DNA from 4 places in the Streptococcus sp. Marseille-Q6379 genome. Region 1 is predicted to be linked to each of the others. Evidence: predicted binding sites of a transcription regulator. Region 1 holds the regulator's gene; each other region holds the start of a gene.
What was found. The regulator Rex, encoded in region 1, represses fermentation and respiration genes when NADH is low (regulators of the CRP and FNR family bind a similar motif). The targets are predictions, from matches to a motif close to TTGTGAANTANTTCACAA.
Positions count from the first base shown of each region.

Region 1 (8,145 bases):
AAGACGAGTACAATCGTTTAGCGATGCTTTTCTCCCATGTGACACCTGTTACGCAAACAAACTACTACATCGACACTCCTCAGAGTGACATGAGAAATAAAAAGTTGTCTTTGCGTATTAGGACACTTCCCAGTCATGGTGAGCTGACCTTGAAAATCCCTGAAAAAGTCGGGAACATGGAGTACAACGTTACCATGGATTGTGCGGATGCTAAGGCTTTGACTAAGTCGCTGGACTTTCCTGATTGTCAAATCAAATCCATTCTTTTAGAACGTGGGGTTAAACTAGAGGACCTAACCATCCTCGGACATTTGACCACAACTCGTCGCGAGTACCAGACCAACATCGGCCTCATGGCTCTTGATGTCAATGTCTATGCTGACAAGAAAGACTACGAGCTTGAACTAGAAGTTTCGGATGCTGAGAAAGGTAAAGACGACTTTGATGCCTTTCTTAAAGAAAATAACATTGACTTTAAGTATGCCAAGAGTAAGGTTGCACGCTTTGTAGCTACCCTCAAACGAGACAAAGACTAAAATTTAGACAAAGACTAAAATTTAGACAAGGAGTTGGCTCCTTGTTTTTTTATTTTAAACACATGCAGCTTCAAATACCACAAGTATTTAGAACTTCAGAGGATAATAGATTTCTCTAAAAACGCATACAAAGGCGTTTTATCTAACAAAGGTTCGGTATTTTTCACTAATATCATACTTTGATGGCTGAAATTTCTGCTTCTTTTTGCTAAAATAGAACTATCTGTAGTTTTATTACAATAGCCCTAACTAGGCTTAGCATCTTATTTTTTAAAAGGAGTCACCATCGTCATGGTACATCAAAAAGCAAACCCACAATTGAAATTGTTCTCGCTCAGCTCAAACCCAGAAATTGCTGAAAAAATTGCTGAGGCTACTGGATTGCCACTTGGTAAAGTATCTTCACGTCAATTTTCTGACGGTGAAATCATGATCAACATTGAAGAGTCTGTTCGTGGGGACGATATCTATATCATCCAATCTACTAGCAACCCTGTTAACGACCACCTTTGGGAATTGCTCATCATGATTGATGCCTGCAAACGTGCCAGTGCTAACTCTGTCAACGTTGTTATGCCTTACTTTGGTTATGCACGTCAAGACCGTATCGCTGCGTCACGTGAACCAATCACTGCTAAATTGATTGCCAATATGCTAGTTAAAGCTGGTGTCAATCGTCTCTTGACGCTTGACCTTCACGCTGTCCAAGTTCAAGGATTCTTCGATATCCCAGTAGATAACCTCTTCACAATGCCTTTGTTTGCTGAATACTACAACAAAAAAGGATTCACAGGAAGTGATGTTGTCGTTGTTAGCCCTAAAAACTCGGGTGTTAAACGTGCTCGTAGCTTGGCGGACTACCTTGATGCACCAATCGCTATCATTGACTACGCTCAAGATGATTCAGAACGTGAAGAAGGCTACATCATCGGTGAGGTTGAAGGAAAAACAGCAATCTTGGTTGATGATATCCTTAACACTGGTAAAACGTTTGCTGAAGCTGCTAAAATCCTTGAACGTGGTGGCGTTAAAGACATCTATGCAGTAGCTAGTCACGGTCTCTTTGCAGGAGGTGCTGCTGAAGTCCTCAACGCTGCCCCAATTAAAGAAATCTTGGTGACAGATTCAGTTGCAACTAAAGAAAAAGTTCCTACAAACGTTAAATACATTTCAGCAAGTAAGCTAATCGCTAACGCTACTACTCGTATTTTCGAACGTCAACCACTTAGCCCACTCTTTGCTTACACTGCAAACGAGGACTAAGCTATGGTTTATTTGGACAATGCAGCAACAACTCCTTTAAATACTGCTGCTATTTCAGCTATGACACATGTCATGACTGAAACCTTTGGGAATCCATCCAGCCTCCATGTTTACGGTCGACAGGCTTCTAAGGAACTTCGTGAAGCCCGTGAAGAAATGGCCAAACACTTTGAAGTCCCTGCTCGTAAGCTTATTTTCACTTCTGGAGGGACTGAAGGAAACAATACAGCTATCAAAGGTTACGCCCTAGCCAATCAATCTAAAGGTAAGCACCTGATTACAACTGCTATTGAACACCACTCTGTCCTTCACACTATGGCCTACTTGGAAGAGCGTTTTGGTTTTGAAGTAACCTATATTCAACCAGAAAATCAAGTCATTACTGCCCAACAAATCGCTGATGCCTTACGTGACGATACCATTCTGGTTTCTGTTATGTATGCCAATAATGAGACTGGCCAATTACTTCCTATTAAGGAAATTGGTGACTTGCTTGCCAATCACCAAGCTGCCTTCCACGTCGATGCCGTTCAGGTAGCAGGAAAGCTTCCTATTCACCCAGAGGAACTTGGAGCCGATTTTCTCTCTATTAGTGCCCATAAATTCCACGGACCTAAAGGTGTCGGCTTGCTCTATCATAACGATTTGCATTTTGACAACCTACTCCACGGTGGTGAGCAAGAAGAAAAACGCCGTGCCAGCACTGAAAATCTGGTCGGTATTGCAGGTATGACCGCTGCTTACAAGCATGCTAGTGACCACTACCAAGACAATTACCAACATGTTGAAACGATTCGTCAGTCCTTTCTAGATTCCCTTACCATTCCTTATGAAATTAATGGCGGAGGATCTAGCCTACCTCACGTTATCAATATTAGCTTTACTGGTAAGGAAAATGGGCCTCTCTTAACCTTGTTAGACCTAGCAGGCTTTGCTGTCTCAACAGGTTCTGCTTGTACTGCTGGAACTGTTGACCCTAGCCATGTCATCCAGGCCCTCTATGGCAAGGATTCTGACAAGCTAAAAACAGCCATTCGCATTAGTTTATCAGAGGAAAATACCGCTGAAGAACTCCAGGCCCTAGCAGAAAAACTTAATCAAATCATAGGAGACTAACATGGCATTTGAAAAAAGCATTCATTTGACTGACTGTAAGTACCGTTACACCATCAGTCCTAATGTCAAAAAATTCACTCTACGTGATACGACTTTTGTGCAAAATAAAATCGGAAACTACGAGTTGCACCGCCTTCTCGAAAAAGTGCCTAACTCAGGCGAAGGTTTCCCACTCAAAATCACTATTAACAAAGACTTGACCGGCTTCAAATTGTCTATCACAGACAAATCTGGCCTTCGTAACGTTAATATCTTTAAAAATGAAGATCACCACATCTTGCAAGAAAAATTCTACTTCTTGATGCAGAGTTTGGTTGATCGTAACGTTTTCGAGCAAGAAGAAGTCTAAGTTTTTTCTTACTACATAGAAATAGCCTATCCATGTGATAGGTTTTTTATATCGCCTCATCTACACTATTTTGTTGCAATCTTCACAAACTTTTCTTAAAATATAGGAGAATCATACTAATTAAAGAAAGGAAAGCGATCAATGACATTTGAGAAAAACATCCCAAACGCCACTGCCAAACGTCTCTCTCTCTACTATCGTATTTTCAAACGATTCCATCGTGAAAATATCGATAAAGCAAGCTCTAAACAAATTGCTGAAGCGATTGGGATTGACCCTGCTACTGTTCGTCGTGACTTCTCCTATTTTGGTGAGCTAGGTCGCCGTGGTTTTGGTTATGACGTAAACAAGCTGATGACATTTTTCGCTGAACTCCTAAATGACAATGCGACTACCAAGGTACTCCTCGTAGGTGTTGGGAATGTTGGGCGTGCCCTCCTCCACTACCGTTTTCAAGAGCGTAACCGCATGCAGCTGGTCATGGCTTTTGATACAGACGATAACGAATTGGTTGGAACTCAAACCGAGGACAAGATTCCTATCTATGGGATTTCCCAAATTAAGGACAAGATTGCCCAAGAAGATATCAAAACAGCCATCCTGACAGTGCCATCAGTTAAGGCCCAGGAGGTGGCTGATCTTTTGGTTGATGCCGGAATTGAAGGCATTCTCTGTTTCTCTCCGGTCAACCTCAATCTTCCACGCCATGTGGTAGTCCAATACGTAGACTTGACTAGCGAACTACAAACCCTACTCTATTTCATGAAAGAAGAAGAAAAATCAAGGAGAAACAATGACTAAACCAATTATCGGAATCACTGCCAATGTAAGGCCTAATCCAGCCCATGAAGACATCAACTGGTCCTATGCCCCATCTGGCTTTGTAGAAGGAGTTCAAAGAGCCGGTGGCCTAGCAATCCTACTACCAGTATCCGATCCTTCGGAAGCCAAGAACTACATCTCCATGATTGATAAGCTTATCCTGATCGGTGGGCAAAACGTTGACCCTAAATTCTACAACGAAGAGAACCATGCCAGTGAAGATGACTTCTTCCTCGAACGGGATATCTTTGAAATGGCACTCATCGAGGAAGCCACTAAGCAGAAGAAACCCATCTTTTCAATCTGTCGTGGAACCCAACTCATGAACGTCGCACTAGGTGGTAGCCTCCATCAAGATATTGAGCATCACTGGCAGGACAAGCCGTCTGATTACCTCTACCATGAGATGATTGTTGATGAGAACAGTAAGTTGGCAGAAATCTACGGACGTGAAACCTCTATCAACTCCTTCCACCATCAAAGTATCAAACACTTGGCCTCTGACCTTCGTGTCATTGCGCGTGACCCTGAGGACAACACCGTCGAAGCCGTTGAGTCAAATAGTCCAGACCTTCGTTTCCTTGGTGTACAGTGGCACCCAGAGCTTCTCCTAGACAAACGCGAAGAAGACCTCAAACTCTTTGAATACGTCGTTAACGAACTTTAAAAGCAACTGAGACTGTACTCAGTTGCTTTTCTCTTGTCTTTATCACATAGGTTCAACCTAAAGATCAAAATCCTCCCTCTCCTCACGAAAGGAATAATAGGTTGATTTTCCAACAATCAGATGATCAAGCAGACAAATCCCTAAGTCATCACAGGCCCGCTTAATCTTTTGAGTAAAATCGATATCATTTCGACTTGGATAGGCCTCACCTGACGGATGATTGTGAACCACAATCAAAGACGTTGCCATCAGATGACAGGCATAATGTAAAATCTCACGTGGCTCAGCAATCGAACGACGGACCCCACCAATAAAGACCGTCTTTTGCTGAATAATACGGTTCTGCGTATCCAAATAGATAGCCACCAGATGCTCCTGAGGCTTGTCCCCAATATCCAACATCATACGACGAGCCACCTGCTGACTGGACATAATCTGCTCAGAACGAGACAACTCAGCCTTCTCAATCCGCTTAGCCAACTCCACCATAGCCTTGAGCTCAATAGACTTCACACGTCCAATACCAGGAATCTCCTGAAGCTCATTCAAGGACAAACGAGACAAATCCGCCAAACTCGTCATCCCTTTCAAAATACGATTAGCCATAGATAAGACCGACTCAGACTTGGTCCCCGTCCGCAGCACTATCGCCAACAGCTCTTGGTCAGACAACACTTCTGCTCCTTTCTGCAAGAGACGCTCACGAGGCAAAAGCCCCGACTCCTCAGCTACAATACTATACATAAGAAAAAAACCTCCTACTTACTTATTCGTAAGTGGGAGGGGGAAGTTAATTCAAATATTCAAAGATTCTATTATTATCATTATCCTGATAAATCTCTGTAAATGACGAACCAAATTCTTTATTTAAGTCTCTAGTTGTCAAAATATATTTTACATTTAAGTCTTTTAACTCATTTATATTTAAGTTAATATTTACATTATCGGGAACTGGTGTAGTCATAGATGTGTTCTCGTTCGTTAATGAATATTTTAAGTGTGCATATCTATTCCATACATCTTCATATTGATTTTGCTTATCAATTTTAGACATAAGTTGTCTATCGGGATAAAATCTAACACCATCTATACTTTTAGCACCAAACATTTGAACAAAGTGATAGAGATTTGTAGAATCAGACATCCAAATCGCATTAGGATTTCTTCCTACAATGCTTTCAACTTCATGAGATAGTAATTTATTTTCAATAGCACCTATGCCATGTGTGAGTGGATTAACAGTCAATCCACTCACAGTTATAATGACTAACATAATAGGATAGAATACACCTTTTTTTCTATAAAGAATACAAATAAAAGCAATTAACATAATCACAATTAAAATAACGGATGTAAACCTTCCTAAATAATTCTTATAGATATCATCTGTTAGTCCTCTGTATAAGTAGAGTATCGTGACAATGAATAAAGATGGTAAAATTTTAGTTAACTTTACTCTCTCTAATTTATCCCAGATAAAAGATATAAACCATATCGAAGCAAAAACTGCAATTACTGACATCGATTGCCACGACCTAGAAAATGGTACATAGCTAAACAATGTTAATTTAGATAGTACGGTTGGTATACCAACTATACTATAAAGCATCAGCATTAGTGAATAAACTACTAAGACAATCCCAAAGATGTTTTTATTGATATCTTTCCTTTTAATAACAAAAGGCAAGATTATCAGTATGTAAAGTAAGAAATTAAATGAACTTGATAGTTCAACTTGGTTACTTACTTGAGGAGCCTTAAATGGCAGAACGATATTAAATAAGAAATCACTTAAATTTTTCCAAGTATATTCCCCACCAACAGAAATTCTTTTTCCCGGATATACAGTATGAAGAGTTGCTGATATTGCATCCCAACTCTGATAAATGGTCAATGCATCTATCGTAAGCGAAACAAATAAAGTTAATGTAATCACAATCACATCAAATAGTGTAACCTTTTTATTTCTTAATGCCTTGAAAAACTGTATTACTGTAAATAATAGAATAATATAAGCAAATGGGACTTGGAATGCTGGATATATAATTAATGGGAACCCAATAAGAGCAATTATCAAGTTTATTGCCATTAATATTTTGAACACTTTCTTTTCAGAGTTAAAATAATGATATATAGACACCATTATCAATAATGAAAAGAATACCACATCGCCAAGATGTTGCATGAACCACCATTGTACTGTTGGTGTGAAAGTTATCCAAAAACTTGATACAGCTGATAATAGCTTACGCCTAGAGGTTAAAATCATAGCAAATTCATAAGCTAATAGTAGCATTGCTATAATTTTAAAACTCCAATACCAAGATAACCCTCTAGAGGCTCCTAAGAAAAGAAATCCCCAGTTAAATGGTTTCCCTATCGTTGAAATATGCCAGGATGAAACATTATAAGCAAGCATCATATTCTGACCTGTAACTTGATAGGATTTATTTGTAAAATGATTTCCTGTTTTTACCTGAGATAAGTAAAAAGGTGTTTGGACTAACCATTCATCAGATCTGATTGGTCTAGGACTACCTATGATAGTATCATCCGTACGATACAGTGATGGAACCCATAACTTTAATTTTTGAAAGCCTTGATAATCGTCAACTGTCTTTGTTTCAGACTGAACACCTGACACGGTTTCTCTAACACCAAAGTTATTCCAATTAGCAATTGAACTACCATTAAGATTCAGACTTACTGAACAAATAAGAGCAAATAGAGCGATTACGTAACGCCACTTGATAAAAGATATCCCCAAACTACGAGCTTTTTTCATAAAATTATTTTCCATTTCTAGAGTTGATTAAAAAGAATTAACCAGTAAGAAATCGCTGGTAAAATTGCCAATAACGAAATTATAGTCAGGTATAATCCAGATGATATTTTTCGTTTAGGAATTATGCTTAATAAAATGAAGTAAATTGGGATAAAATATCGTTCTTGAACTCCATCAATGGTATGACTACCAATTTCTGAGAACTGTAAGTAAAGTATGATAAATACCGAAACAATAAAAGCAAAAGAAATTAAATATTTTGAAATCTCAAACAACTTAAAATAAATATTTCTTGGTGCTTTCAGATAGTTTTGACTATTGTATTTAGCAAATACTGATAATACCAGTGCTGTAGCACTCAAGTAGGTAAACAACTTTGGAATTGCATGTACAGCTAAATCATTCGTATACCCAATAGTATATACAAAAAAATTATAGCCCAATAATGTACGAACAAGTAAGGTTAAAAAACTTGGAATATCTGATAAGATAAAACTCAACTGCTTGAACGTATCTACATTTCTACCAAAATAAGCACCTGTATTAATGTTCTTAACAATCAGTACCCACCATATAGTTACCAAAAAACTAAGACCAAAAAGAAGCA
Region 1 covers NZ_CBCPLV010000002.1:582,761-590,905, forward strand. The annotation lists gene ACWPVZ_RS09300 (CYTH domain-containing protein) at 1-536, shown strand, start outside; gene ACWPVZ_RS09305 (ribose-phosphate diphosphokinase) at 828-1,799, shown strand; gene ACWPVZ_RS09310 (cysteine desulfurase family protein) at 1,803-2,915, shown strand; gene ACWPVZ_RS09315 (DUF1831 domain-containing protein) at 2,917-3,264, shown strand; gene ACWPVZ_RS09320 (redox-sensing transcriptional repressor Rex) at 3,406-4,065, shown strand; gene ACWPVZ_RS09325 (gamma-glutamyl-gamma-aminobutyrate hydrolase family protein) at 4,058-4,753, shown strand; gene radC (RadC family protein) at 4,811-5,497, opposite strand; gene ACWPVZ_RS09335 (DUF7657 domain-containing protein) at 5,544-7,538, opposite strand; gene ACWPVZ_RS09340 (DUF2142 domain-containing protein) at 7,556-8,145, opposite strand, start outside.

Region 2 (8,145 bases), on a different contig from region 1:
AACGCTTGAGTGGTCGTATTATTCACCGCGAAACAGGTGAAACTTACCATAAAGTATTCAACCCACCAGCTGACTACAAGGAAGAAGACTATTACCAACGTGAAGATGACAAACCAGAAACAGTGAAACGCCGCTTGGATGTGAATATTGCTCAAGGTGAGCCAATTATTGCACATTACCGTGAGCTTGGTCTTGTATCAGATATTCAAGGTAACCAAGATATCGACGATGTATTCGCTGATGTTAAAAAAGCGATTGCAGCAATTAAATAATTATATAATCTTACTTGCGTATCAGACTTAAGCATGTTATAATACTTTAGTCTGACTTATAATTGTTACCTCTGTGCTCAGAGGAAATCAAATCGAAATTTTAGGGGGTACTTTTGCGTGGCAAAAGAAGACGTGATTGAAATTGAAGGTAAAGTTGTAGAAACTATGCCTAATGCTATGTTTACTGTTGAATTGGAAAATGGACACCAAATTTTGGCGACAGTTTCTGGTAAAATCCGTAAAAACTACATTCGTATTTTGGTCGGTGACCGTGTGACTGTTGAAATGAGTCCTTATGATTTGACACGTGGACGCATCACATACCGCTTTAAATAATCGAAATAATTGGAGGGATTGAAACATGAAGGTAAGACCATCGGTTAAACCAATTTGCGAATACTGTAAAGTTATTCGTCGTAACGGTCGTGTTATGGTAATTTGTCCAACAAATCCAAAACACAAACAACGTCAAGGATAATATAGAAAGGAGAAATCATGGCTCGTATTGCTGGAGTTGACATTCCAAACGATAAACGTGTAGTAATTTCACTTACTTACGTATACGGTATCGGACTTGCAACATCTAAGAAAATCTTGGCTGCTGCAGGCGTTTCTGAAGACATCCGCGTTAAAGATTTGACAAATGATCAAGAAGACGCTATCCGTCGCGAAGTGGATGCAATCAAAGTTGAAGGTGACCTTCGTCGTGAAGTTAACCTTAACATCAAACGTTTGATGGAAATCGGTTCATACCGTGGTATCCGTCACCGTCGTGGACTTCCTGTCCGTGGACAAAACACTAAAAACAATGCCCGCACTCGTAAAGGTAAAGCTGTTGCGATTGCAGGTAAGAAAAAATAATTAAAATAAAATAGGAGGTAAAAACATTGGCTAAACCAACACGTAAACGTCGTGTGAAAAAGAATATCGAATCTGGTATTGCTCACATTCACGCTACTTTCAATAACACTATTGTTATGATTACAGATGTGCATGGTAACGCTGTAGCATGGTCATCAGCTGGTGCTCTTGGTTTCAAAGGTTCTCGTAAATCTACACCATTTGCTGCACAAATGGCTTCAGAAGCTGCTGCTAAATCTGCACAAGAACATGGTCTTAAAACAGTTGAAGTAACTGTTAAAGGTCCTGGTTCAGGTCGTGAGTCTGCTATCCGTGCTCTTGCTGCTGCAGGTCTTGAAGTAACAGCAATCCGTGATGTAACACCTGTACCACATAATGGTTGTCGTCCTCCAAAACGTCGTCGTGTGTAATCTTTAATAACAATAGTACACAAGGTTCGTTTCGAGGGAGTATAATAAATGATTGAGTTTGAAAAACCAATAATAACAAAAATTGATGAAAATAAAGATTACGGCAAATTTGTCATCGAACCACTAGAACGTGGTTATGGTACAACTTTGGGTAACTCTCTTCGTCGTGTACTTTTGTCATCACTTCCAGGTGCTGCCGTAACATCAATTAAGATTGATGGAGTACTCCACGAATTTGATACCGTACCAGGCGTCCGTGAAGACGTGATGCAAATCATCCTTAATATTAAAGGACTTGCTGTAAAATCTTACGTCGAAGACGAAAAGACAATTGAACTTGATGTCCAAGGTCCAGCTGAAGTTACTGCTGGAGACATCTTGACTGATAGCGACATTGAAATTGTTAACCCTGATCATTATCTTTTCACTATCGCTGACGGCGCTTCTTTGAAAGCGACTATGACAGTAGCTACAAACCGTGGTTATGTTCCAGCAGATGAAAACAAGAAAGACGATGCACCAGTGGGAACATTGGCTGTAGATTCAATCTACACACCAGTGAAAAAAGTCAATTATCAAGTTGAACCTGCCCGTGTAGGTAGCAATGATGGTTTTGATAAATTGACAATCGAAATCATGACAAACGGAACAATCATCCCTGAAGATGCCCTCGGTCTCTCGGCTCGCGTTTTGATTGAACACTTGAACTTGTTTACTGACCTTACTGATGTTGCTAAAGCTACTGATGTAATGAAAGAAACTGAAAAAGTGAACGATGAAAAGGTGCTTGACCGTACCATCGAAGAACTTGATTTGTCTGTACGCTCATATAACTGTTTGAAACGTGCCGGTATTAATACCGTTCATGATTTGACAGAAAAAACTGAGCCTGAAATGATGAAAGTCCGTAACCTAGGTCGTAAATCTCTTGAAGAAGTCAAAGTTAAGTTGGCTGATCTTGGACTTGGACTCAAAAACGATAAATAATAATATAGGAGGATAACATGGCTTACCGTAAACTTGGACGCACAAGCTCACAACGTAAAGCGGTTCTTCGTGATTTGACTACAGATCTTATCATTAACGAAGCAATCGTTACAACTGAAGCACGTGCTAAAGAAATCCGTAAAACAGTTGAAAAAATGATTACTCTTGGTAAACGTGGTGATTTGCACGCACGTCGTCAAGCAGCTGCATTTGTACGTAACGAAATTGCATCTGAAAGCTATGATGAAGCAACTGATAAATATACATCAACAACTGCTCTTCAAAAACTTTTCTCAGAAATCGCACCTCGTTATGCTGAACGTAACGGTGGATACACTCGTATCCTTAAAACAGAACCACGTCGTGGCGATGCTGCCCCAATGGCAATCATCGAACTTGTTTAATTTTTATCAATTTTGTTGAGTGTTATGATGATGGAATAGCTTAGCTTTTCTTAGTCTAGCTCTGGTCTACCGCTGGGCATACGCCTAGCGGGAACACTCATCATAAAAATGGGAATAAATAAGCATGTAACGCTTGTTTACGAAAGGTAATACGGTTATTTTTCGTAAGCAGGCGTTTTTTTGTCTATAAATCGTCTGAATATTTTGATATAATGGAATAAGCTTATTTTAAAAAGGGGGACATTATTTTGACAACAGCCAAGGAACTGCTTAAGCAAAGGTACTATGAGCCAATTAAGGAGCAACCCGAATTATTTGTGGGGATTGAGTTGGAATACCCAGTTGTTAATTTGAGTGGTAATGCTACAGATGTCTCTCTTACAAAACAGTTACTAGTCTATCTTTTGGATAATTTTGATTTTCAAGCTGATAAGTATGATTCTTATAATAATCCTATTCAGCTTATCGATAAAGTTTCTGGAGACATGATTCTTTTTGAAGTTTCGTACAATACGATCGAGTTTGCTTTTGCAAAGGCTGAGAGAATTTCTGAGGTTGAGGAACGTCTGGATACTTACCTCAGTATAATCCAATCCTATCTTCAGAATCATAATCATGAGTTGCAAGGTTGGGGAGTGAATCCAAACTGGGCAAAAAATGACAACAGACCTGTTAAATCTCCTCGTTATGAAATGCTTATGGATTTTCTCGAGCTATCTAAAGCAAAGAACGATCCTTTCTTTCATGATTATCCAGAATATGCTTCTTTCATCTGTGGGAGTCAGGTACAATTAGATGTTTCAAAAACATCCTATTTAAGAGTCTTAAATGCTTTTAACCAAATAGAGGGACCCAAGGCAGTATTATTGGCAAACTCTGAGTTTTGGGGTTCTGATTGGGATTTAGCGCTTTCCCGTGATGTTTTCTGGGAGAATTCCATGCATGGTGTGTTTGAGGAAAATGCAGGAGTATTTCCTAAGGTATTTAAGAATGAAGATGACTATTTTTCTTACTTGTCTGAGACAGCCCTTTTTACTGCTAAGCGTGGTGACGAAACTTACTATTTTGAACCAATACGCGCTAAAGACTATCTGAGTACGCCATCTATCAAAGCACACTCTATTCGTGGCGAAGTAGTCACTATTGAACCAAGTGAGGAAGATTTTAAGACTCACCGTTCTTATCAATTTCAAGACTTAACGACTAGGGGAACCGTTGAGTTTCGCAGTGTTTGTACCCAACCTTTCTCATCAACCTTTGCGCCAGCAGCCTTTCACCTTGGTCTTTTAGTCAATTTGGTAAATCTAGAAAATATTTTAAATGACTCACCTTTTTTTGAAGCACTTGACTATGATTACCCTAGAATTCGTCGTTTATTTTCGAAAAAAGATATTTCTGCTACAGACCTCAAAATGATTTTACCTTTGACAGAATCGTTATTGTCTTGTGCTGAGGATGGCTTAAAATTGCGTGGTTTTGGAGAAGAAGTTTACTTAGCTCCCCTTAGAGAGAAATTAGATAGGCTGAATAAGAGTTTAGCTTAACCTTTGACAAGAGATATGATAGATAGTTTTTGCTAAAAAATTTAAAAAAAGTCAAAAAAGTATTGACGTCAGCAAACAATAAATGGTATTATATAATAGTTGTTTCGAAAGAGACAAGAGAAAGTTATTAAAAAACTTTCAAAAAAGTATTGACACGAGTTGTCAATCTTGATATAATAACTAATGTTGTTAGCGGAAATGGCGGAATTGGCAGACGCGCAGGACTAAGGATCCTGTGACCGCTTTAGGTCGTGAGGGTTCAAGTCCCTCTTTCCGCAGAGTAACCAGTCACATGACTGGTTTTTTTGTATTAAAAAATCAAAACGCTTACAAATTGTAGAAAAGCTAGTTTTTTGAGTTCAATTGTGATAGAATAAACTTGTAAACGGGTTCAAACCCAAAAAAATATAGGAGGCCTTTATAATGGCAATCGTTTCAGCAGAAAAATTTGTCCAAGCAGCTCGTGATAATGGTTACGCAGTTGGTGGATTTAACACAAACAACCTTGAGTGGACTCAAGCTATCTTGCGTGCAGCAGAAGCTAAACAAGCTCCAGTACTTATCCAAACTTCTATGGGTGCAGCTAAGTACATGGGTGGTTACAAATTGTGTAAAGTCCTTATCGAAGAATTGGTTGAATCAATGGGTATCACTGTACCAGTTGCTATTCACCTTGACCACGGTCACTACAATGACGCTTTGGAATGTATCCGTGTAGGTTACACTTCAGTTATGTTTGACGGTTCACACCTTCCAGTTGAAGAAAACCTTGAAAAAGCAGCTAAAGTTGTTGAATTTGCACACGCTAACGGTGTATCAGTTGAAGCTGAAGTTGGTACAATCGGTGGTGAAGAAGATGGTATCATCGGTGATGGTGAATTGGCACCAATCGAAGATGCTAAAGCTATGGTTGCAACTGGTATCGACTTCCTTGCAGCAGGTATCGGTAACATCCACGGTCCTTACCCAGAAAACTGGAGCGGACTTCACCTTGACCACTTGCAAAAATTGACAGAAGCTGTTCCTAACTTCCCAATCGTATTGCACGGTGGATCAGGTATTCCTGATGATCAAATCCAAGAAGCTATCAAACTTGGTGTTGCTAAAGTTAACGTTAACACTGAATGTCAAATCGCATTTGCTAACGCAACACGTAAATTTGTTGCTGAATACGAAGCAAATGAAGCAGAATACGACAAGAAGAAACTCTTCGACCCACGTAAATTCTTGAAACCAGGTTTCGAAGCTATTACAGAAGCTGTTGAAGAACGTATCGACGTATTCGGTTCAGCAAACAAAGCTTAATTAGACTATATAAGCTTGAAAATAAAGGGTTTGTCCAATATGGACAAGCCTTTTTCTTATGTTTTGCCACAAATTTGCCACACTTTCTAAATCTCAGTTCCTTTTGATTATAGATGTAGTGCAAACAAAGCGCAATTAGGCTATTAAAACAAGGTCCTTTCTGGGTCTTGTTTTTTTGTACCCAAATAAATAGTTAGTATCTGCGAATCAATCTGTGATTGAGAGGAAACAAATTTTAAAGATTGGATATGGCTTTGGTTGATAGATTCTATTTCCTAACTTTTTAAGATATGCTATAATATGAATATGTTTGATAATTATATTGTACCTGTATTTTTTGGTGGTGGAGCTCTTGCTCTACTAGGTTTAGTGTTATTTGGTTGGGCCTTGCCTTCATTTTTGAAGGGTAAGTGGTCTTATTTGATTTCTTTGCTAGGTTTAGGTTTGGTTGCTTTTGCCTATTTTGATGCGGCGATTGTTATCACTTATAAAATCTGGCTTGGATTGCTAGGTGTCATCATGATTGGTTGGGGACTTCCTTTCAACAATCGCAAGGGACGCCGTGCGATGACTATTTTCTGGGCTGTCATGGCAATCGTTGTGGGTATTGCTGCTATTGCATTCACTATTGCTTATGGTGTCATTAACCGCCACTAACATGAAACTGTAAAACATGCTATAATAATGGCATGTTTTATTTTATGACCCTATCATTTATTATCATGCCTGCCTTGGGCTGCTTCTTAATAGGCTTGGCTTTTGCTAAATCAGATTGTTGGGAGTTTTCTTGGATATTATCCTTAATAGGTTTAGTGGCCTTTATTTCTTCTTTTTGGCATATAGCACGCGTAGATTTATGGTTTATGCTAAGTTATAGTGTTGGTCCTTTTTTGATGGGATTTGGTTTCTCTTGGGATCTAAGTAAGAAACGCCGTAGGCAGTTATTATTATTAGGGGTATTTTTCCTTATCTTTTTTGTGATTCTGTACTATCTTATTGTGCGAATCCTGAATACAGCTGTTGTCTAAAGGAGGGCTGTTGTGATGTTGCTAGATTTAGAAGAGAAGACACGTGTGCTTGTAGAAGATATTGTTGAACGTTCCGCTATTGGGCGAGGAGCTATCTTTGTCTTGGGATTGTCTTCCAGTGAGGTCGCTGGTGGGATAATCGGAAAAGCCTCTAGCCGTGAAATTGGCCAACGAATTGTGAAAACGATTCTTGAAGTTTTGGAACCTAAAGGAATTTACTTGGCTGTTCAAGGATGCGAACATCTGAATCGTGCTTTGGTTGTTGAGCGTGAGCTCGCCATGGCTAAAGATTTGGAAATTGTTAATGTTCTTCCGACCTTGCATGCTGGGGGAAGTGGTCAGCTGGCTGCTTTCGACTATATGAAGGATCCTGTTGAGGTGGAGGAAATTGTCGCTCAGGCTGGTATCGATATTGGGGATACCTCTATTGGTATGCATGTGAAGAGGGTCCAAGTTCCTCTTCGCCCGATTGCTCCAGAATTAGGTGGTGCCCATGTGACTGCTTTGGCGAGTCGACCTAAGTTGATTGGTGGTGCTCGTGCGGAGTATCTAGCAGATCCTATCCGTAAAAACTAAAAAGTATCGGACAAGTGTTCGATACTTTTTCTGTGAGCAGAGCCCTTTCTTTCAATGACGACGCTTGGCATAATCGACAAATTTGAATTTTTCAAGTTTGTGGCGACTTTCCGTAAATTGGAACTGTTTTCCATTAGTTAAATAAACTTTAGAACGGATACAAACAACGTGCTGGTCTTTACCTAGGTCGATAAGAATCTTATCTTGATCGGTAGCATTATCAATAGTGATTTCTTTAAAGGCGTGGGAAATGCTAAGGTTGAGCTGATTCTCGATGTAGTCGTAAATAGAGTGTTCAGCAATGTTACGGTTTAGTTGAGGAACAAGGCTAGTATCTAGGTAATCAATATCTATAACAGAGGCGCAGCTATCAACGACTCTTTGACGAACAACACGCCAGACCTGTCGGCTATTAGAAAACCCAGTTCTTTCTGAGAGTTTGGAATCAACGATGATTTTATCCAGAGAAATAACGTTGGTTTGCGAATTAAGGCCTTGTTGTACTATTAGCTCCTGGTAACTAGTAAGGTCAGACACAGGAAAGTTGATTTGTTCCTGGTTAATAACCTGGGAGCCAGAGCCATGAATCTTTTTGACCAAGCCTTCTTCAACGAGTAAGGTTAATGCTTTTCGTATAGTGTCTCGACTAACCTGGTAAGATTGAACCAGTTCTTGCTCGGTCGGGAGAAAGTCTCCCACTTGATATTTTTGATCATGGATAGCTTTCTCTAAATCCTTATAAATAATCTGATATTTTT
Region 2 covers NZ_CBCPLV010000001.1:1,237,601-1,245,745, reverse strand. The annotation lists gene ACWPVZ_RS06270 (adenylate kinase) at 1-272, shown strand, start outside; gene infA (translation initiation factor IF-1) at 390-608, shown strand; gene rpmJ (50S ribosomal protein L36) at 634-750, shown strand; gene rpsM (30S ribosomal protein S13) at 768-1,133, shown strand; gene rpsK (30S ribosomal protein S11) at 1,160-1,543, shown strand; gene ACWPVZ_RS06245 (DNA-directed RNA polymerase subunit alpha) at 1,592-2,530, shown strand; gene rplQ (50S ribosomal protein L17) at 2,548-2,934, shown strand; gene ACWPVZ_RS06235 (gamma-glutamylcysteine synthetase) at 3,183-4,478, shown strand; tRNA gene ACWPVZ_RS06230 (tRNA-Leu) at 4,671-4,756, shown strand; gene ACWPVZ_RS06225 (class II fructose-bisphosphate aldolase) at 4,902-5,783, shown strand; gene ACWPVZ_RS06220 (hypothetical protein) at 6,084-6,440, shown strand; gene ACWPVZ_RS06215 (hypothetical protein) at 6,473-6,811, shown strand; gene ACWPVZ_RS06210 (TIGR01440 family protein) at 6,827-7,387, shown strand; gene treR (trehalose operon repressor) at 7,439-8,145, opposite strand, start outside.
Region 2: the regulator Rex is predicted to act here: its motif matches at 4,842-4,859, upstream of ACWPVZ_RS06225 (class II fructose-bisphosphate aldolase).

Region 3 (8,145 bases), on a different contig from region 1:
CTTGATTCCATTGTTTCAACTTGTCAATGTCGTTGTCATAGAGACTCATAAGGAGAGTACGAACAGCAGCTGCAGCTCCATAGGCACTAACAGAACGTGAAGTAAAGGTAACTGTCGCATCATTTCCCTTAACTTTGACATCCTTCAGCTTATAGTCCTGAATCTTACCAATCATATTACGACGGACCTTAAGGAACTTAGAAAGTACTTGAGTTGGAGTCTTGGCATCATAGCCTTCAATGTATTTAAACGTATACTTTTCTTCCGGTGTATACCCCTTCTCTTCAATAGTGTCTGCAACCTGTTTTTCAAAGACATTCGTTTCAGTCCAGGTTTCGTAATTTTCACCGTAGAGTTTTGAAAAACCGTTACTAGATTTTCCAAGCATGGTATCAATTAAAACTGTCGCATCAGCCTTGGCACGTTCTGTCGGAGTTGGTGTCGCCTTTTTCTTCTCAGCTGGTTTATTGGAAGCACAGGCTACAAGAACCAAGCAGGTTGCTAAAATCAAGCCCAGATAAGTAAAAACTTTTTTCATTACTTTTATTCCCTCATTTCTATTGGTTACTATTTAAGATAGCATAGGTCTGATGATTCTTCAAGGTCACTTTTCAGGGTATGAAGCAAAACTCTACCTATTATATTGTTTTTATATCATGACTCCAAATCATCCAAATCTAACTGCCTGCCCTCTTGGTCTTCCAAACCTGTCAGAGTAACACCTAAGAGACGAACACCACTGCTATTTTCCTCCAGTTGATCAAAAATGGTATGAGCAATCCTTTCGATGGTGTCGAAATCCTGGGTCGATTTGTCCAAGGTCATACGCTTGGTTAAGGTTGAGAAATCCGAATAACGGACTTTGATGACAATAATTCGACCGACTTTTTTAGTTTTCTGAGCACTTTCAGCTACTCGCCTAGCATTCTTAGTCAACTCAGCCTTGATGTCATCTTCATTATAAAGAAGCTTGCCGTAGGTTCGCTCACTTCCGATAGATTTACGGACACGATTGGGCCTAACAGGACTATTGGAAATTCCCCTAGCCTTTCGAAAGAGATCAAATCCAAAACGTCCAAAACGATCAATCAGAGCCATCTCAGGAACCTTCAGAAGATCGGCACCGGTGTAGATGTCCATGTCATGAAGACGTTCAACTGACTTTTTACCTACCCCATGAAACTTTTCAATAGGGAGCTTTTCCAAAAATTCCTGAGCCTCCTCTGGAAGTACCACCGTCAAACCAGCAGGCTTTTGAAAATCAGAGGCTAGTTTGGCGATAAATTTATTATAGGAAACGCCCGCTGAACAAGTCAGGTGAAGTTCCTGCCAGATATCATACTGGATAAGCTTGGCTACCTTAACCGCCGATTTGACACCAAGTTTATTTATCGTCACATCAAGATAGGCTTCATCGATAGACATAGGCTCAACCAAGTCAGTATAGCGTTTAAAAATCTCACGAATTTGCATCCCTACCTCTCGGTAATGGCTATAATTTCCTGAGATAAAGACAGCATTAGGACAACGTTCATAGGCTTCCTTAGAAGACATGGCTGAATGGACACCATATTTTCTAGCCTCATAATTACAAGTTGATACCACACCACGTCCCCCTGTTTTTCTAGGATCATGACCGATAATAACCGGCTTGTCCTTAAGACTGGGGTCATCCCTCATCTCGACCTGAGCAAAAAAGGCGTCCATGTCAATATGGATGATTTTCCGACTGGTATCATTTATTAGAGGAAACTCTAACATGGCTCCCTGCCTCCTTTCTCAGATTTATCTCATTGTAAAGCTTTTCACATAAAACTTTGGAACTACAAAGCATTCTCCCCTTATGATACCAAAATCTATCAAAAAACAGAAATTTATAATACAGATTTGTCGTTTTCAAAACTGTATTATAAAAGAATGTCTCTAAAAATGGAGTTTTAAAGTTGTGTAAGCGTTTACTGTGTGATAGAATACTTCTAGAGAATGTAACAGATGATTTTGTTACTAGAATTATAGGAGATCCAAACTATGGCAACGGTTAAAACTAACACAGATGTTTTTGAAAAAGCGTGGGAAGGCTTTAAAGGTACTGACTGGAAAGAAAAAGCTAGCGTTTCACGTTTCGTTCAAGCAAACTACACACCTTATGATGGTGACGAAAGCTTCCTTGCAGGACCAACTGAACGCTCTCTAAAAATTAAAAAAATCGTAGATGAAACTAAAGCAGGCTATGAAGCTGAAGGACGTTTCCCAATGGATACTCGTCCAACTTCAATTGCTGACATTGACGCAGGGTACATTTCAAAAGAAGATGAACTTATCTATGGTATCCAAAATGATGAACTCTTCAAATTGAACTTCATGCCTAAAGGTGGTATCCGTATGGCGGAAACTGCTTTGAAAGAACACGGTTATGAACCAGACCCAGCTGTACACGAAATTTTCACAAAATACGTGACTACAGTTAACGATGGTATCTTCCGTGCTTACACTTCAAACATCCGTCGTGCACGTCACGCTCACACAGTTACTGGTCTTCCAGATGCTTACTCACGTGGACGTATCATCGGGGTTTACGCTCGTCTTGCCCTTTACGGTGCTGACTACTTGATGCAAGAAAAAGTTAACGACTGGAATGCTATTAAAGAAATCGACGAAGAAACTATCCGTCTTCGTGAAGAAGTTAACCTTCAATACCAAGCACTTCAAGATGTCGTTCGCCTTGGTGACCTTTACGGTGTAGATGTTCGTCGTCCTGCCTTCGATACTAAAGAAGCTATCCAATGGACAAACATCGCCTTCATGGCAGTATGTCGTGTCATCAACGGTGCCGCTACTTCACTTGGTCGTGTGCCAATCGTCCTTGACGTATACGCAGAACGTGACCTTGCTCGTGGTACTTACACTGAATCAGAAATCCAAGAATTCGTTGATGATTTCGTTATGAAACTTCGTACAGTTAAGTTTGCTCGTACAAAAGCTTACGACCAATTGTACTCAGGTGACCCAACATTCATCACAACTTCAATGGCTGGTATGGGTGCTGACGGACGTCACCGTGTTACTAAGATGGACTACCGTTTCTTGAACACTCTTGACAACATCGGTAACTCTCCAGAACCAAACTTGACAGTTCTTTGGACTGACAAATTGCCTTACTCATTCCGTCGCTACTGTATGCACATGAGCCACAAGCACTCTTCTATCCAATACGAAGGTGTGACTACTATGGCTAAAGACGGATACGGTGAAATGAGCTGTATCTCATGTTGTGTATCACCACTTGACCCAGAAAACGAAGAACAACGCCACAACATCCAATACTTCGGTGCTCGTGTTAACGTACTTAAAGCCCTTCTTACTGGTTTGAACGGTGGTTACGACGATGTTCATAAAGACTACAAAGTATTTGACATCGATCCAATCCGTGATGAAGTTCTTGACTTTGACACTGTTAAAGCTAACTTCGAAAAATCTCTTGATTGGTTGACTGACACTTACGTAGATGCCCTTAACATCATCCACTACATGACTGATAAGTACAACTACGAAGCTGTTCAAATGGCCTTCTTGCCAACTAAACAACGTGCTAACATGGGATTCGGTATCTGTGGTTTCGCAAATACTGTTGATACATTGGCAGCAATCAAATACGCTACAGTTAAACCAATCCGTGACGAAGATGGCTACATCTACGACTACGAAACAATCGGTGAATACCCACGTTGGGGTGAAGATGACCCACGTTCAAACGAATTGGCAGAATGGTTGATTGAAGCTTACACTACTCGTCTTCGTAGCCACAAACTCTACAAAGATGCAGAAGCTACAGTTTCACTTCTTACAATCACTTCTAACGTTGCTTACTCTAAACAAACTGGTAACTCTCCAGTTCACAAAGGGGTATACCTCAACGAAGATGGTTCAGTGAACTTGTCTAAATTGGAATTCTTCTCACCAGGTGCTAACCCATCTAACAAAGCTAAAGGTGGATGGTTGCAAAACTTGAACTCACTTGCAAGCCTTGACTTCGGTTATGCAGCTGACGGTATCTCACTTACTACTCAAGTATCACCTCGTGCCCTTGGTAAGACTCACGACGAACAAGTTGATAACCTCGTAACTATCCTCGACGGATACTTCGAAAATGGTGGACAACACGTTAACTTGAACGTAATGGACTTGTCAGACGTTTATGAAAAGATCATGAGCGGTGAAGATGTTATCGTACGTATCTCTGGATACTGTGTAAACACTAAATACCTCACTCCAGAACAAAAAACTGAATTGACACAACGTGTCTTCCACGAAGTTCTTTCAATGGACGACGCTTTGGGATAAAAACGAATAAAGAGCTCGCAATTGCGAGTTCTTTTCTTTTTTAAAACACTTGTTTTCATTACATTTTTCTAAATCTACTATAATTTACATTTGACTTTTTCTCAGATTAGCTATAAAATAAAAGCGTTTCCGTTTGGTTTCTCCAAACACTTCACTCTCAGAAGCACCTTAGAGAAACGATACTCAATTACATCAGATGGATAGTTGATAATAACACGTAAGCTACCATTGTTATATGACCAAAGAGTATAAGGAGGATAAATGAATAAGAAAAGTTTTAAGCTAATTGGATTAGTAGCTCTCGTAGCAAGTACAGTCCTACTCGTAGCCTGCCAATCCGAGACAAAAACCAAAAACTCAAAGTCCAAGGACGTTCAATGGGGTTATACTGGCTCTACTGGTCCAGACCATTGGGGTGACCTTTCGAAAGATTATGAACTCAGCAAAAATGGTAAAGAACAATCTCCGATCAATATCACCGGAGCTGAGGACGTTGATCTTCCTGAACTAATCCTTAATAATCAAGAATCAGAAGCTCAAGTTGAAAATAACGGGCATACTATTGAAGTCAGCTTTAAAAATCCAAAGAATACCCTAACGATTGGTAACGAAGTTTACAAGTTGCAACAGTTCCATTTTCACGCACCAGCTGAGAATGAAATTGATGGTCAGACTTATCCCCTAGAGGGGCACTTCGTATATAAGACAGATAATGGGAAAATCACAGTTATCTCAGTTCTCTATAATTATGGCGATGAAAATCAAGCCTTAAAACAAATCTGGGACAAAATGCCTCAGGCGGCCAATACTGAAACTGAGCTTTCTCAGGCCATCTCACTTGATGATTTCTATCCTGAAGACAAGGACTACTACAACTTTGAAGGTTCCCTAACAACACCTCCATGTACTGAAGGTGTTAACTGGATTGTCTTCAAGAATCAAGAAACTGTCAGCAAGGAACAAGTGGAGAAATTCACTCAAACCCTTGGATTTGAAAATAACCGTCCTATCCAAGATACAAACGGTCGAAAGATAAAAGAATAAAACAAGATAAAGAGCTTGATGACTACTCCTCTCATCGAGCTTTTTTTCGTTGACGATTAGCTATAGACTTTGTTACACTGGTCCTATGATTATCAAACATACAAGAGATACACTTTCAGAGACTTATCTAGATGCTGTGGCTATTCGAAACACCGTTTTCGTTAAGGGCCAAGGAGTTCCTCACTCCATCGAGATTGACGCAAATGAAGCCTACTGTATTCACTTTGTTTTATACGATGATAAAGACAAGGCTGCAGCAACCGTACGCCTACTGCCTAATAAAGATTTGACTCAGCTTACCCTCCAACGTATGGCGGTGCTCGATGCCTACCAAGGTCAAGGTCTGGGGAGCATTCTCCTAAAAGAAGCTGAAGATTTTGCACAAGAGCAAGGCTTCCAGACTATTTCTCTCCATGCTCAACTCGGGGCACTTAAGTTCTACCTCAATAATGGCTATCAGGAAGTCGGTAAAATCTTTGAAGAGGCTGGTATCCAACACATTACTGTTGAAAAATCATTACTAAGTAAAAAAGCTTAAGCAGTAGGTCAACTGCTTAAGCTTCTTCTTTTGTCGCAAATATAGGATAGCCATGCTCAACAGCAAGAACTGATACATATTCTCTTTTCTTTAATGTCTCTGCGATCTTTTTCCAGTATTTCTGCCCTTTAAAAAGAAGGACAAACACTCCCATGCAGACCAAAAAACCAAGAAATTGTTTATATTCAGAAGATGACAGTTTTGATTCTAGTTCTAGGAGCTCAAACAGTCCTCTCAATAGAACTGTAAAGGTAATCATTATAAGGCTAAGTCCACTAAAGTATCCTAAACATATAAGCAAATACCCTATTTGAAGCTTCTTGGAACGCTTCTTGTAGAGTAACTTATAGTCCTGACCGTACTTTTCAAATACAGGAAAGTGAATATCAAATCCTCTCCTCATACGAATGACTTTCAAATCAGGTTGGGCACGATAACCAAGGCAATGAATCAATTTGTATAGTATCTCTCTTATCAAGATATAAGAAGAAGCGATTATAGGGACTACTATACAAGAAAATACAAGAACACCTAAATAGAAGGAATCTTTATCAAATGCCAACAAGTCGACCATCACCCCAAAACACATACCACAGACAAAGAGACTACTCCCGTTAAGCACACAAAAGAGGAGACTCAAAAAACAAGGGACAAGTTTGCTTTCCTTAGAATGTCTACTCGACCGTTTCACGAATCAGCTCCTTTTTCATTATCTCAATTAAAACATCTCTGTCTTTAATCCATTGAGCTCTCTCATCCTTGTAGTAAGTACGATTACTGAGGAAAATAGCTGCACGTTGAGCTGGGATATTGATAAGCACAAAGGTACCTGTATAACCAGTATGAAGAATCCAATCGCCTTGGAGGTCCCAAGCGACACTACGTTCCTTATTGGATTGGCTGATATTCTGCGTCAGATTTTTAGCAAAATCATCCGTCAAATAATGGTCAACAAAGATTTCCAAGTCCTTTAGGGTTGAAAAGAGGCCTGCTGAACCTGTATGCTCTTTGAGCACTCGAGCCTTGGGATCGTGAACAGTTCCTCCCGGAATTCCCTCAACAGTTGGAACAGCAACCTCAACTGGCCCAAACCGTGTTTCAGTCATACCAAAAGGTTGAAAAATTTCGCTGTCAAAGAGCTTATCCAGTGTTTGTCCAGAGACTTTCTCAAGCATCAAGCCTAGGAGAATAAAATTAATATCGGTATACAAGAAAGGTTTATCATCCTTAACTTTGATGGCATTAATAGCAGAAATCAAGCCAGCTTGGTCTAACTCATCACGGTTTGGAATAAAAGGATCAATGCCGCTACTGTGAGAAAGAAGCTGACGAAGGGTTAGCGTCTTATCCACTACTGCAGGATAATAGGTCGATAGTTTCTCGTCCAAGTCCAATTTTCCCGCCTGCAAGTAGAAAAGACAGAGGGTCCCTACTCCTACCACCTTGGAAACACTAGCTAGATCATAGGTCAGTCCTGGAACTACCGGAATATTTCCATCCTGAGTTCCTAGATAATTCTCCTGCCAATCTTGTCCGTCATAAAGTGCAAGGCTGGCACCCGGGAAGATGTCAGCCTTGATGTAGTCTGTAATTGTTGACAATGTTTGTTTAAAATTAGTCATTATTTTGTTAGCCAAACCTCAATATTACTCATATCAGTCAGTGCGAGTAGGCTTTCTTTAGTATCTAGATAACTTGAGAACTGTTCCTTTTCAAGTTTCTCATGCAAGGCAACCAAGTCGTAGTCTTCAGCTACCTTAAATTCTAGAATTTCCAAATCCCAAGTCTGGTCTGGACTCACTTGGAGGTCAGGACCTTCTGCTTTCTCAAAGTGGATAGACAAAGGCAATTCTTCACCAAAAAGATTGTCGTAAAAGAAAGCTGCTTGAGCTGTATCAACAACGTTCAAGGTCAAAGACTCGACCGTAAAGTCTGACACTCCTTTGAAATCTTCTTTTTCTTCAACATCTGCGTACTCGACTGTCTTGAGAGTAGACAAGTCATCTTCGGCATGCATCAAAATAAGACCATTCTCAGGTGAGATTGTTTCAAAAGCATACCCTTTTTCCCCTTGGAAAATAGCCTTGGCTTGGTGATCATCACGCGCCAAAAGGTACTCAATCTCAAGTGGATCTGAAACCTTGATAACCACTTTATTAATTTTCTTAGGGCCTTCAACTGCACGACAACGGTAAGCTGGTGACTCCTCAATCACAAAAAGT
Region 3 covers NZ_CBCPLV010000001.1:994,183-1,002,327, forward strand. The annotation lists gene ACWPVZ_RS04965 (peptidase) at 1-538, opposite strand, end outside; gene dinB (DNA polymerase IV) at 655-1,761, opposite strand; gene pflB (formate C-acetyltransferase) at 2,029-4,341, shown strand; gene ACWPVZ_RS04980 (carbonic anhydrase) at 4,603-5,385, shown strand; gene ACWPVZ_RS04985 (GNAT family N-acetyltransferase) at 5,471-5,923, shown strand; gene ACWPVZ_RS04990 (hypothetical protein) at 5,940-6,614, opposite strand; gene ACWPVZ_RS04995 (serine hydrolase domain-containing protein) at 6,598-7,545, opposite strand; gene ACWPVZ_RS05000 (CppA family protein) at 7,545-8,145, opposite strand, start outside.
Region 3: the regulator Rex is predicted to act here: its motif matches at 1,794-1,811, upstream of pflB (formate C-acetyltransferase).

Region 4 (8,145 bases), 370 kb from region 1:
CAAAATCAAACCCTAACTTGTTCTTTGCAGGACAAATGACTGGTGTAGAAGGTTATGTTGAATCAGCTGCCTCAGGTTTGGTTGCCGGCATCAATGCTGCCCGTCTCTTTAAGGGTGAAGATGAGGTTATCTTCCCTCACACAACAGCTATCGGGAGTCTTCCATATTATGTGACTCACGCTGAAAGTAAACATTTTCAACCAATGAATGTTAACTTTGGTATTATCAAAGAGTTGGAAGGGCCACGTATTCGTGACAAGAAAGAGCGCTATGAAAAAATTGCTGAGCGAGCTCTTAAAGATTTACAACCTTTTATTCAAGCTTAGACAACATTAAAATCCCTTACCGAATACGGCAAGGGATTTTATGATTTAAAAGTATTCAATTAGCCAAAGAATTTCTTAGCGATTTCTTGACCTTGTTTGATTTTAGCCCATTGTTGAGGTGTTGCCAACTCATTACCTGAGTCACATGAGGCGAAACCACATTGGTGAGAGAGGAAGAGACGTTCTTTTGGAAGGATTTGACTCGCTTTTTCAAGCAAATCAAGGACACGTTCTTCGTCATCAAGGTCAGTAGTTTTAGAAGACAAAAGTCCTAGTACAACTTCAGCTTTGTTGTCTTTAAGGGTTTCGAGAGCTTTGATATCACCAGCGGTGTCGCTATCCCACTCAAGGAAGAAACGGTCATAGTGTTGCTCTGCCAAGAACTTCTTAGCGATGGCTTCGTAAGTTCCTTCGGCAGCAGAACGGCTTTCATAGTTACCACGACAGTTGTGCGTCCAAACCGTTAAACCAAGTTCGTGAGCATAGTCTACAACCTCGTTATTGATAGCTACAAACTCATCAGCCAATTCTGCTAAATCAGAATTACCTTCCGCAAAGAAACTTGCAGGGTTTGATGGGTCAAAAAGTTCCCAGAGACAGTCATCAAATTGAACAATTTTTCCACCGACAGCCTTGTATTCTTCCAAGAATTCTTTATAGGCATTAATCAAACCATTTTTGAGGTCTTCATTTGTTTCATAGACTTGTCCAGGACCAGCCAAACGGTCAAAGATAGCAAGTTCAGTGTAGGCATGAGCAGGTCCCCAGATAGTTTGTTTGATATCTTCATCACCAGCTTCAGCCTTAACCAATTTGTAAATATCTAGGTAGTGGTGGTTTTTACCTGAGAGAGGCTCAGTGATACGAATACCGATATCTTTACGTGTTTCATATTGACCACCATCATGGTCTTTAAAAGTGTAACCATGCTCAGCAATGTAGCGTTCAATACCTTTGAGTCCCCAGACAAAGTCCAAGTGCCACATAGAACGTCCAAACTCCCCATCAGTAAGGATGTCAATTCCGTTAGCTTTTTGGTCAGACACAATTTGCTTAATATCTGCAGTTTCAGTTTCTTGATAACCAGGAAGGGCATCATAGAAAGGATACTGGATGTCGTCACGATGCTCGATTTCGTCCTTGTATTTACGGAGATCCGTAGGACGAAGAAGGGAACCGACTAATTGGAATTTAGATTTTGTCATTGTATTTACCTCAAAATGTGTATTTAAATCTATAGTACTTCTTATTTGAACTAATGAAAAATAGTTAATTTCTGGCTGTGGATATAGTTTTAGACTATATAAGGTTTAGGTCTGCAAAATGATATTTCCTATGGTAAAATGGAAAGAAAACGATGAAGGTTGGAAACATGCAAAAAACATTCTTTATTATTAAACCAGATGCTGTAAAACGACACTTGATGGGACAAGTGATTGATCGAATTGAGCGACGTGGCTTCATTATTGAGCGTATGGAGATGCTGATGCTTGACGAAGAACGTCTTAAAGAACATTATGCCCAATTGGTTGATAAACCATTTTTCCCTAGTATTTCTGAATTCATGATGAGTGGCCCAGCAGTTATTGGTATTATGTCTGGCCCAGGTGTTATCAAGTCATGGCGTGATATGATGGGAGCAACCAATCCTGGGGATGCTACTCCAGGAACGATTCGTGGAGACTTTGCAACTGCACCAGATGGGGATATGGTTCCGAATATCGTTCATGGTTCTGACTCAGAAGAATCTGCGGCTCGAGAAATTCAGATTTGGTTTGGTGAGTAAGATGGATTTAGTACAGATTCAATATGATTTAGCTAAGGGTGGACTGTTAATTGATGTCAGAAGTCCAGAAGAGTATTCAGAAGGTCATGTTAAGAATGCCCTCTTGATTCCTCATACACAATTTTTTTCTGCTGAGATTCCAGCTGAAAAAGACGCTTCAATTTACCTCTATTGTAAAATGGGGCCTCGTGCAGAATTTGCTGCAGGCGTACTGAAAGAACGAGGCTATACTAAGGTTTCCAACTTAGGTGGCTTGGACGATATGGAAGCACTAGGGTTTACGTTTGAAAAATAATAGAAAATAGACCACCTGCGGTGGTCTTATTTGTTTTCAGAAAAGTATGACAATTACTTGACAACGTTTTCACAAAGTAGTAAAATTCTCATTGAGTTAAGACAAAGCCTATGAAAATGACTTTGCCAGAACTTGATTAACTTAGCGTATTCCAATTGAGATAGGGCTTTTAATTAAGCTTGTAACTACAATTGGTAGAGGAGGATTTCGTATGTCAAAAGTTGCTATTGTTACAGGTGCAGGTCAAGGTATTGGTTTTGCGATTGCAAAACGTTTGGTTGAAGATGGTTTTAAAGTTGGGGTATTAGACTACAACGCTGAAACTGCAGAAAAAGCGGTTGCTGAATTGTCAGCAGACAAAGCATTTGCGGTTGTAGCTGATGTGTCTAAACAAGCTGAGGTGGCAGCAGCTTTCCAAAAAGTAGTTGATCACTTTGGTGATTTGAATGTTGTTGTTAATAATGCCGGTGTGGCACCAACAACACCACTTGATACTATTACTGAAGAACAGTTCCAACGTACATTTAACATCAATGTCGGTGGTGTTATCTGGGGTGCTCAAGCTGCACAAGCACAATTTAAAGCACTTGGTCATGGTGGTAAAATCATCAATGCGACTTCACAAGCAGGTGTCGTAGGTAACCCTAACTTGACTGTATATGGTGGTACTAAATTCGCAGTGCGTGGTATCACTCAAACTTTGGCGCGTGACTTGGCTGATTCAGGTATCACTGTCAATGCGTATGCACCAGGTATCGTTAAGACTCCAATGATGTTTGACATTGCTCATGAAGTTGGTAAGAACGCTGGTAAAGATGATGAATGGGGTATGCAAACTTTTGCTAAAGACATTACTCTCAAACGTTTGTCAGAACCTGAAGATGTGGCAGCAGCAGTTAGCTTCTTAGCTGGACCTGACTCAAACTACATCACAGGTCAAACCATCATCGTGGATGGTGGGATGCAATTCCATTAATATTAAAAAGGAGAGCGGAAGACTCTCTTTTTTTACTTGATAAAACATAATATTTCTGATAATATAATCTTAATTAATTATGCTTTAAAAGGAGCCTTTCTATGTCAGATATTTTACACTATATTATAGAGCACCCATTTTTTAGTCTCATTTTATTGGGAATTGTTGTACTAGCCTTCGGTTTAGCTCCATTTTCAAGTAGTTCTACAGAAAACAAGCGCTCTGCAATCATTAATAAGCACTACAACGATACTTTTAAGAAATAAGAAGGATTAAATGCGCTCAGAAAGCAGATATTAGAGATAGGCAAAAGCCTGTCTTTTTTGTATAATAGAAGGTAACGATTAGTTTTTTTATAATCACAAGTAAGAACTAGGAAAGATAAAAATGCCAAATATTGAAGAATTAAAACAACGACAGGAGAAGATTCGTAACTTCTCTATTATTGCCCATATTGACCACGGTAAATCAACCCTTGCTGATCGTATTTTGGAAAAGACTGAGACAGTATCAAGTCGTGAGATGCAGGCGCAACTCCTTGATAGTATGGACCTCGAGCGTGAACGTGGTATCACTATCAAACTAAATGCTATTGAGCTTAACTATACAGCTAAAGATGGCGAAACATATATTTTCCACCTTATCGACACACCAGGACACGTGGACTTTACTTATGAAGTGTCACGTTCTCTTGCTGCCTGTGAGGGTGCAATCTTGGTGGTGGATGCTGCTCAAGGAATTGAAGCGCAAACACTTGCCAATGTTTACTTGGCCCTAGATAATGACTTGGAAATCTTACCAGTTATCAATAAAATCGACCTTCCAGCTGCAGATCCTGAACGTGTGCGTACAGAGGTTGAAGATGTAATCGGACTAGATGCTTCTGAAGCCGTGCTTGCATCAGCTAAAGCTGGTATCGGTATCGAGGAGATTCTCGAACAAATCGTTGAGAAAATTCCTGCACCTCAAGGTGAAGTCGAAGCGCCTCTCCAAGCCCTTATCTTTGACTCTGTTTATGATGCCTACCGTGGGGTTATCCTCCAAGTGCGTGTAGTTAACGGAATGGTTAAACCAGGCGATAAGATTCAAATGATGTCTAATGGCAAGACCTTCGATGTTACTGAGGTTGGTATCTTCACGCCTAAAGCTGTTGGCCGTGACTACCTTGCGACAGGTGATGTTGGTTATATCGCGGCCTCAATCAAGACTGTTGCGGATACCCGTGTCGGTGATACAGTAACACTTGCGGATAATCCAGCAGCAGAGCCACTCCATGGCTATAAGCAAATGAATCCAATGGTCTTCGCCGGTCTTTATCCAATTGAGTCTAATAAATACAATGACTTGCGTGAAGCTCTTGAAAAGCTCCAGTTGAACGATGCCAGTCTTCAGTTTGAGCCTGAAACGTCTCAAGCCCTTGGTTTTGGTTTCCGTTGTGGTTTCTTGGGTCTTCTTCACATGGATGTTATCCAAGAGCGTTTGGAACGTGAGTTTAACATTGATCTCATCATGACAGCACCATCGGTAGTTTACCATGTTAATACGACTGACGGTGAGATGCTTGAAGTGTCTAACCCATCTGAATTCCCAGATCCTACACGTATTGATGCCATCGAAGAGCCTTATGTTAAAGCTCAAATCATGGTTCCTCAAGAATACGTTGGTGCTGTTATGGAGTTGGCACAACGTAAACGTGGTGATTTTGAAACCATGGAATATATCGATGATAATCGTGTGAACGTTATTTATCAGATTCCACTTGCTGAAATTGTCTTTGATTTCTTTGATAAATTGAAATCATCTACACGTGGTTATGCAAGCTTTGACTATGAATTGTCAGAATACCGTCGCTCACAATTGGTGAAAATGGATATTCTCCTTAATGGTGACAAGGTCGATGCCCTTAGCTTCATCGTTCATAAGGAATTTGCCTACGAGCGTGGAAAACTTATCGTTGACAAGCTTAAGAAAATCATTCCACGTCAACAATTCGAAGTGCCTATCCAAGCGGCTATCGGTCAAAAAATTGTTGCCCGTACAGATATCAAGGCCCTTCGTAAAAACGTCTTGGCTAAGTGTTACGGTGGTGACGTTTCACGTAAACGTAAACTCCTCGAAAAACAAAAAGCCGGTAAAAAACGTATGAAAGCTATCGGTTCGGTTGAAGTCCCACAAGAAGCCTTCTTGTCAGTACTTTCAATGGACGAAGATGAGAAATAAAAGTAATAGTCAGAATGTGATGTTCTGGCTATTTTTGTAAAACAGTTATGATAAAGAAGATTTTAAGATTTCCCTTCTCGAAGCGTGGAAGGATTTATACTGCGACTTTACTCACACTTTTTCTTTTAGGAAATGCTTATGTCAAACATAAATTTCATGTAAAAGCTGTAGAAGAGTTACAGATGGTTCTAAAAGATGATAAAGTCCAATGAGATTTTTGGTAGACGTCAACAATATGTTGCCATTAGTCATGAAGAACCCACTTACTATAATTCTGAAGATAATGTAGCTACTGAGTTGATTGGTAGAAATCATTTTGTTCGCTATTACGACACCATGAGTAGTCTCCATCAAGTTCATTTGGTAGTTTATGATATCAACAAAAATTTTGAAAAGAAAATTATTAATTTGACCCCATATTTGAAGAAAGTAAAAGATTTTAAAGATATTAAGGAGTTGGCTGTGTCTTTAAGATCGATTGATGGTTACGATTATGTTTTCTTGGAGAATTCTCAAAACGGTAAGCAATTTGCTTACAATTTAGATACGAATCAATTTTTAACTAGAGACCTACCAGATTATTCTTATAGTAAGGATGAATTGCTTTATTTTGGTGATAAGACTTCTGCTCGTAATCAGGTGAATGATAGCAACATGTGGGGATATTTAAAGAGAGAAGGAAACTTGGATGAGCTTTTAAGAATGTCACCAGCTCAAACAAACAACCATTTATCAGCTCATCTAAATGTGATCCTAGAGATTGATAATGTAGATACTTCAAAACAAGAGAATCAAATTAATCTATTTAAAGAAAATTCTGAAGTTAAGCCTATTTACGAAGAGGCTGTTAATCAGACAACAACAAACAGTAATACCTTAAAGAAATTTAAAGTATTGACCCGTCAAGGTAAGGAGGGAGATTTTCCGGTCGGTCCAACTGAGCCAGTGAAAAGCAGCCTACCTAATAAACCAAGCCAGCCAAAGAAAGTTCCAGAATTTAATGTTTTTCCTGATTCTATTTTTCCTATTAAACCTTTAAGTTTTAGTGACATTCTTAATAAGAAGGCAGAACAAGACTATCAGAAAGATTATCGAGCTTACGAAAAAGCACGTCAAAAAGCCCAAAAAGATTATGATAGGAAATATGATGCCTATAAAAAGAAATTGGCTCAATATGAGTCCTATAGAGATAGAGAGTACGACAAACAATCACAAATCTATTTTTCCCCTGAAGAGCAGACCAATGATATTTTACATTGGTTGGGAACAAATGGAGAGCAAGCAATTGTAATTTCTGTAGAGGACGGTGCTGGTATTAGGAAGGAAATTCATTCGTTTGCTGATATTAAGGAGTGGGTAGATAAACATGATTACGATAACACTATAAAATCGGACTTTAGAGATTATAAAGAAGCTAAATAAGGATTCATGGGCTTTTAGTCTTTTCAAGAAACCCATTACAAGCATTTTTTTCAGCTTTAGGCTATAATAGACAAAAAGGAATCTTGGGAGGGCCACTATGGATATCATGAGTTTTATCCCCAGTCAGCGACAGGCTATTCTGGAGCGTTTTCAGCAAGTGGAGGCCTTGGGATTAGGCGCAGTTCGTATTGAATTGAAGGTTGCTAATCCTGTTGGCATCATCTATGAGTGCTTTATTTTAGCAGGGGAGAATTATTTTTCTGATCAAGCAGTGGTATCCTTCCGCATTCTCTATGAAAAGGACTTGGAACGCATTTCTTTGGATGTCGTAGATATCCCTGGTCGCTCAAGCTTGTCTAATTATCTCCAGTTAATAGAGATTTTTGAAGGCTTGCAAAATTATCTTAATCGAGAGTTTGCTAAGGTAAAAAATACATGAACATCTGATGGTTATCAGGTGTTTTTTTGTGATAGAAGTTCAAAAATTCACAATCTTTTTTTCACAAGATTGTCTGAAAACTGTGCTATAATGATAACAGAATTGTGAAGTGATAAAAGTTTGTGAAAAAACGAGCAGACTTTGACACTTTGTGACTTATACTTGAAAGGAAAATTGGCTCTATCATTTTAGGGCCAGAAGGACTGTGTTCATGTCAGAAGAAAAGCAATTGTATGGTGCGGATTTAGTGGTTGATAGTTTGATTAACCATGATGTTGATTATGTCTTTGGGATTCCAGGTGCAAAAATCGATAGGGTTTTTGATACTTTGGAAGATAAGGGACCTGAATTGATTGTTGCCCGTCATGAGCAAAATGCTGCTTTTATGGCTCAAGGTGTTGGACGTATCACAGGGAAACCCGGTGTAGTATTGGTAACATCTGGTCCAGGTGTCTCCAATTTGGCTACTGGTTTGGTAACAGCGACAGATGAAGGAGATCCTGTTCTTGCTATTGGTGGTCAGGTTAAGCGTGCAGATCTTTTGAAACGTGCCCATCAATCAATGAATAACGTTGCTATGCTTGAACCGATTACCAAGTATGCTGCTGAAGTACATGATGCTAACACCCTTTCTGAAACGGTTGCTAATGCCTATCGCCATGCTAAGTCAGGGAAACCGGG
Region 4 covers NZ_CBCPLV010000002.1:216,250-224,394, reverse strand. The annotation lists gene trmFO (methylenetetrahydrofolate--tRNA-(uracil(54)-C(5))-methyltransferase (FADH(2)-oxidizing) TrmFO) at 1-326, shown strand, start outside; gene ACWPVZ_RS07765 (cobalamin-independent methionine synthase II family protein) at 386-1,531, opposite strand; gene ndk (nucleoside-diphosphate kinase) at 1,699-2,112, shown strand; gene ACWPVZ_RS07755 (rhodanese-like domain-containing protein) at 2,114-2,407, shown strand; gene ACWPVZ_RS07750 ((S)-acetoin forming diacetyl reductase) at 2,619-3,383, shown strand; gene ACWPVZ_RS07745 (hypothetical protein) at 3,485-3,649, shown strand; gene lepA (translation elongation factor 4) at 3,771-5,603, shown strand; gene ACWPVZ_RS07735 (hypothetical protein) at 5,799-7,025, shown strand; gene ACWPVZ_RS07730 (hypothetical protein) at 7,123-7,464, shown strand; gene alsS (acetolactate synthase AlsS) at 7,676-8,145, shown strand, end outside.
Region 4: the regulator Rex is predicted to act here: its motif matches at 2,465-2,482, upstream of ACWPVZ_RS07750 ((S)-acetoin forming diacetyl reductase).